DNA from 2 places in the Pseudoalteromonas sp. '520P1 No. 423' genome. Region 1 is predicted to be linked to the other one. Evidence: predicted binding sites of a transcription regulator. Region 1 holds the regulator's gene; the other holds the start of a gene.

Evidence for each region. The regulator LexA, encoded in region 1, represses DNA repair genes until DNA is damaged. The targets are predictions, from matches to a motif close to TACTGTATNNNNATACAGTA.
Region 2: ruvC (crossover junction endodeoxyribonuclease RuvC) is a predicted target of LexA. The motif match lies at 1,593-1,612, and genes of this name have one in related genera.

What each region holds. Positions count from the first base shown of each region.
Region 1 is NZ_BBZB01000001.1:290,133-293,564, reverse strand. Features, by position in the region: gene plsB (glycerol-3-phosphate 1-O-acyltransferase PlsB) at 1-941, opposite strand, end outside; gene lexA (transcriptional repressor LexA) at 1,116-1,733, shown strand; gene coxB (cytochrome c oxidase subunit II) at 2,402-3,432, shown strand, end outside.
Region 2 is NZ_BBZB01000001.1:3,218,118-3,221,549, reverse strand. Features, by position in the region: gene PSA_RS14785 (ABC transporter ATP-binding protein) at 1-112, opposite strand, end outside; gene PSA_RS14780 (efflux RND transporter periplasmic adaptor subunit) at 124-1,380, opposite strand; gene ruvC (crossover junction endodeoxyribonuclease RuvC) at 1,661-2,182, shown strand; gene ruvA (Holliday junction branch migration protein RuvA) at 2,205-2,843, shown strand; gene ruvB (Holliday junction branch migration DNA helicase RuvB) at 2,880-3,432, shown strand, end outside.

The DNA.
Region 1 (3,432 bases):
CTTCGATGGCAAGGGACATAAATTATTTCGTGACCTTTTTGTGATAATTCATTAACTTGCTCAATATTTCTAACGTCAATGCCATTATAAAGTTTGTTCCATAACCAAGTTAATATTCTGGCAAAAACGCGTATCACTGCATCGTTATAATTGGCTGAAATTTCATTGAGTTGCTTTAAAGCGTTTTCTTGTGCTTTTTCATTACTGATATTCTTACTTTTAGCTTCATCAGCAATGGCTTTTTTGATGTTTTTTGAGGCTAAAAGGCCTCTAAATAGCTTATCTTTAGAAGGAAGTTTAGGGCCTGTTGCAGCAAGCTTTTGACGTTGAAAATGTGCACGTGCAACACGAATTAATTTATGAGGTAAATCATCGGTAGCATGTTTTTTATTGAGTAACTCTCTTGCATCAACAGCTTGGCTAAAGCGAATCATGTTATCTCTACCAGAAAATATTACAACGAGTAACTTTCTTAGCCAGCTAGGACTTAACGAGTGCGATAATAAAGTACCTAAACCTGGCTTTTCTTTACCTGGGTCTCTGCCCCATAATATGGTGACTGGAATAATTTGCACCGTTTGTTCTGGGTTTTCTCGCAAAGCTTTAAATATTATTTCACCTTGCTCTATCGCATTTGTTTTTTTTCTTTTTGAGCCAAATAAAGGCGCCGGATTTGATAATGGGATTAAGCCTGGCAGCGAGTAGTCACCTAAGATCTGATTTTTTCTTGGGTTAGGTAAACCTAGCTTTTTACATTGATGACCTAACGCAGCTAAATCGCTTTGAGAATTAAGTCTTGTAATGTAAAAGGTCGGCAAATTGGTTTTAAGGCCTAATTGTGAGCAAGGGTCTTCAGGAAATAATTTGCTTTTTACAAAAATGCTATTTGTTAACTTTGCTAGAAAGTTAAACCCTGTATTTATAAAAGAAAAAAACGCCATTGGTCCACCTAAGAAAAAAGTTTGCGCAAGGATATCAGTAATTCAACATTTATTATAGAACTGGACAGACCATTAAGCTTTATCAAGAGTAAAATATCTTTTAAATACTTGTTTGCCATTTTAAAATAACTGTATATACTCACAGTAACATGTACTGTATGGAAACCCAGTTGTATGCGACCGTTAACAAAACGACAAACACAAATTTTAGAACTAATTAAGGTATTTATCAAAGATACCGGTATGCCTCCTACAAGGGCTGAAATAGCGCAATCTCTCGAGTTTCGTAGTGCAAATGCAGCTGAAGAGCATTTAAAAGCTTTAGCTAAAAAAGGTGTTATTGAAATGGTGCCGGGTGCTAGCCGAGGTATTCGCGTAGTTGAAGACGAACAACCTGAGCAACTTGGTTTACCTTTAATAGGCCAGGTCGCTGCTGGTTCACCGATACTTGCACAAGAGCATGTTGAAAGCCATTACGAAGTTTCAGCTGAATTATTTAAACCTGCTGCAGACTTTTTATTACGCGTAAATGGCATGAGTATGCGAGATATCGGCATAATGGATGGCGATTTATTAGCGGTTCATAAAACCCAAGTTGCAAATAATGGACAGGTTGTCGTTGCTCGTGTAGGCGATGACGTAACCGTTAAACGCTTTGAAAAAAAGGGCAGCCAAGTACTTTTGCATCCTGAAAACGAAGACTTTTCTGATATTGTAGTTGATTTAGAAAGTGAGTCTTTTGACATTGAAGGTTTAGCAGTTGGTGTTATAAGAACAGCCGATTGGATGTAATATAAATTTAATTAAATGTATACCAATTCCAATAAATATGTGAACAATCTTAATGGTCTAAATATACAATAGCTACGTTGCTTTCAATCCCAATAGCCAGCTATTGCTCAATCAAGCGCCTTGCTCTTGAAAACTTATCCTAATTTATATTAGATCACTAACTTAATAGAATTGGTATTACACAAACTCATTAACGCTAATATTATTTAATAAATGAATATTAGCGTTTTTTATTATTTTTAAAATCATATTGTTACAAAAAAAACTCTTCAAATACAATTAATGCCAATAAAAATCAATTAAACACTGTTTTGCAATAATTAATATGCTTTTTTTAGGCTGTACCCCTTATATTTATGGCTTTCGACTAGAGCCCTCTTCTTGAATTTTTCTAATTAACTTACTGATTTAACAAATTTATCAAAAATATCTATGTTATTTTTTTGTTAAAACTTGAACAAATAACAATCATGGACTATTTAGTTATAGAGCTGTTTAAAATAAAATTTATTTAAAGCGGTAATAAAAAATATATCAAAATAAATACCAATTATAATAGTGAAATGGCAAAAGCATTTGAAGTTTAATTTAATTACCTGGTCTGAGGTGGTTTTATTCGATTGATATTTTAACCATTTCTTTGCTTTAAGCATAAAAGGAGATGTCACATGGGTGTCGTGCGCTTTACCTTGTGGCTTATATTGCTTATCCCTCAATTAAGTTTTGCAAATAGCTCGCTTAATATGAGAACTGGAGTAACCGATATAAGTGAAAACGTTTATCAACTGCATATGATCATTTTTATGATTTGTTGTGTGATAGGTATAATTGTCTTTGGCCTGATGTTTTGGGCTATATTCCGTCATAGAAAATCAAAAGGGGCAAAGCCAGCCCAATTTCATGAAAGTACAAAAATAGAAATATTATGGACTGCAATTCCTTTTATTATATTAATAGGTATGGCTGTGCCAGCTACTAAAACATTGATTGCTATGGAAGATACTTCAAAAGCAGATCTGACTATAAAAATAACCGGATCTCAGTGGAAATGGCACTATGAATACCTGACTTATGAAGGTAAAAAGGGAGACGTGGATTTCTATTCCATTATGTCTACTTCACAAGATCAAATAGCCAATAAAGAAACTAAAGGAGAACATTATTTACTTGAAGTAGATAAACCTTTAGTGATCCCAACAGATAAAAAAGTACGCTTTTTAATGACGTCAGATGATGTGATCCACTCATGGTGGGTACCTGATTTCGCAGTAAAAAAAGATGCTAATCCCGGATTTATCAATGAAGCTTGGACCCGTGTAAATACCCCAGGTACATATAGGGGTCAGTGTGCAGAGCTATGTGGCAAAGACCATGGCTTTATGCCAGTTGTTGTTGTTGCTAAAGCGCCAGCTGAGTTTGATGCCTGGCTAAATGAAAGTCAGCAAGAAAAACAAAATGCAGCTCAAGCTGATCAAGCTTTATTATCTCAAACTTTATCAAAAGAAGAATTAATGACTTTAGGTCAACAGGTTTATATGTCTAGCTGTGCAGCATGTCATCAGCCTACTGGGTTAGGGATTCCAGGTGTATTCCCAGGATTAAAAGCAAGCCCAATCGCTTTAGGCGATGTAAATGCACATATCGATGTGGTTTTACATGGTACGCCTGGGACTGCAATGCAAGCATTTGCGAAACAACT
Region 2 (3,432 bases), 2.9 Mb from region 1:
CGTATTCTCCCTTATTGATTGTTAAGCTTATTTTACTTAATGCATGTGTTTCTACGTCTTCTGTATAAAATACTTTGTCAATATTTTCTAATTTGATTAATGGATTGCTCATAATAATGTCCCTTAATTTATTCTGATTTTTTTATGTGTGTCCCAATTACTTGGATCTGACACTATGATTCTTTCGCCTACTGCTAGGCCATTTAAAATTTCTATTTGATTAATAGAACCTTTACCTAACATCACAGTGATTTGCTCTGCGAATCTGCCATCACTGCTGACTTTGTATAGTGAAGAAGTACTTTGACTTTGAGCAAATAACGGCCTATCTATAAATAAAGTGTTGGCAATATAAGATATTTTAATTTCACCATCGACTGTAAGATCTGGTCTTGCATCACTTGGTAAATTATCAGTAAAAGAGACATCAACTTGTACGCTGCCGTTCACTACTGCGGGATCTACTCTTGAAACTGTGCCAAAGACCTTATTATTACGTGTATCTATAATAACTTTTTGACCTATTGCGACATCTCTAATTTGAATTTCAGGTATTTTCAGTTCGGCTATTAAATCATTTTTTCGGGCGAGTTTAGCTATATTACCGCCCATATTGACTCTTTGACCAGCTTCTACTGGCACTTCTTGAACGACACTATCTAATGTTGCCACTACCATTAAGCTATCAACTTGCTGTTGTGCACGTTCTAATGTTTTTTGCATTTTATTCAATCGTGCTTGTCGCGCATTACTTTGTACTATGATGTTCTGTTGAACTTTTTGTAGTCGAGCCGTTTGTAGATCTAACCTCTGACTTAATTGTATTGTTTCAAGTCGCGTTTTTTCGTAATCAATTTTAGAGATCACACCAGAACCACTTTGATATAATTGCTCTTGCGCATCTTGTTTTAATTTACTGCTTTCATAATTTAACTTGGCATCTAACATTAATGATTTTTGGTCTAATAATAAGGCTTCTTGTTCTACTTTAGCCGCTTTACTTTCAGCTATTTTAGCTTCAAGTTCCCATTTAGTTTCTTCAAGTAGCTGCTCAAGTTGTGGGTTACTCAGTTGAACTATTAATTCACCTTTTTTAACTGACTTACCTGCTTTGACTATCACTTTTTCAACTCTAGCTTCTACATTTGATGATAACCATTGAATATTTCTTGGCACTAAGATCCCTGAACCTCTCACTGATACTGAAAATTCACCACGCTTAACAGAACCTGTGACAATTTCATTGGCATCTACTGAAAAATCGGCCTGAGCTAAATACCATAAATAATACATTGCAGTAGCGACAACTGTACAAGCTAAGCCCCAAATTAATAATTGTGTGTATTTAGGTTTTTTTTGTTTTGCTATCGATATGTCCAAAATGCGGCTCCATTTTAAAATATATTCATTACTTTCATCTCATAGAGCAGGTAGCGTGCCACTTATTTAAGTTATTGTTACCTTTGTGTTTTATGGTGTTTATTGTTGGTTTTTATTTAGTTGTCCCATGTGTGGGATAGTGCTAATTTAGAATATCCCATGAATGGGATTTTTTATCTTTAAATAAACTAGATGATATTTAAATTACAATACACTGGTAATTTATACAGTTATAAGCCATTATCCCCAATATTATATGCATTAAAGATTTAGGATCCACTTGGCAATCATTTTAGCGATAGATCCAGGCTCCCGATTAACTGGATATGGTGTTATTGAACAAAAAGGTAGTCGGTTTACTTATTTAGGCAGTGGTTGTATTCGTCTAGGGGGAGGACCTATACCTGAACGTTTGAAAATGATCTACCAAGGTGTCACTCAACTGATAGAACAATTTAAACCTGATACCTTTGCAATAGAGCAAGTGTTTTTAGCGCATAACCCAGATTCAGCTTTAAAATTAGGCCAAGCAAGGGGGGCTGCGATTGTTGCTGCTACTATGGCTGACTTACCTGTGACTGATTATTCTGCTAGGCAGATAAAACAAGCTGTTGTGGGAACGGGTTCAGCAGATAAAAAACAAGTACAACATATGGTTAAAGCGATTTTAAAACTCCCTGCCATACCGCAAGCAGATGCAGCCGATGCATTAGCTATCGCTATGTGTCATGGTCATTCTCAGCAGAATTTAATTAAAATGTCAGGACAAGCAAAAAAAGTTGTTCGTGGACGACTTAGATAAAAAATATTAAAAAGGTAAAAAAATGATAGGACGATTGAGCGGAATATTAATAGAAAAACTACCGCCTGAAATTTTATTAGATGTAAATGGTATTGGTTATGAAATACAATTACCAATGACAAGTTTTTATAATTTACCGTCAGAAGGACAAAATGCAACTGTATATACGCATTTTGTGGTGAGAGAGGATGCTCAATTACTATATGGCTTTAATAATAAAATTGAGCGAGCATTATTTCGCGAGTTATTAAAAGCCAATGGCGTTGGTCCAAAACTGGGTTTAGCTATTTTATCTGGCATGTCAGCTGAGCAATTTGTAAGATGTGTACAAAATGAAGATGCGTCAACTTTAGTTAAAATTCCTGGTGTAGGTAAAAAAACAGCTGAGCGTTTAGTGCTTGAGATGAAAGATAGACTGAAAGATTGGGGCATGGATTTATTTACACCATTTACAGATGCAACAAACGAAGATGGCATTGTACTTGAAATGCAAGGTGCACCAATTGTTGACACTTCTGAAGATGATGCTATTGCTGCATTAATGACGTTAGGATACAAACAAACTCAAGCAGAAAAGTCAGTAAAAGCAGCCAAAGGCTCAAATTGTAAAGGTTTAAGTTCTGAAGAGCTGATAAAAGCCGCCTTAAAGTCAATGATTTAATACTTAATAAAATAGTTAACAGTAGAAGCAAATAAAATGATAGAAGCAGATAGGCTGATAGAACCTGAAATTCAAGGTAATGAGGATGTTGTTGATAGGGCGATTAGGCCTAAATTATTAACAGATTACACAGGTCAGCCTCATGTTAAAAAGCAGATGGAAATCTTTATTGCTGCGGCTAAAGCCAGATCTGAACCGCTTGATCACTTATTAATATTTGGTCCACCGGGGTTAGGTAAAACCACTTTAGCAAACATCGTTGCCAATGAGTTAAATGTAAATATAAAAACTACATCAGGCCCTGTGCTTGAAAAAGCAGGCGACTTAGCGGCACTTTTAACTAATTTAGAAGAAGATGATGTCCTTTTTATTGATGAAATTCACAGATTAAGCCCTCAAGTTGAAGAAATTCTATATCCTGCAATGGAAGATTACCAGCTAGATATTATGATAGGTGAAGGACCTGCTGCACGTTCAATTAAACTTGATTTACCGCCTTTTACATTAGTGGGTGCAACAACTCGTGCAGGTTCTCTTACATCACCTTTAAGAGATCGATTTGGCATAGTTCAAAGACTGGAATTTTATT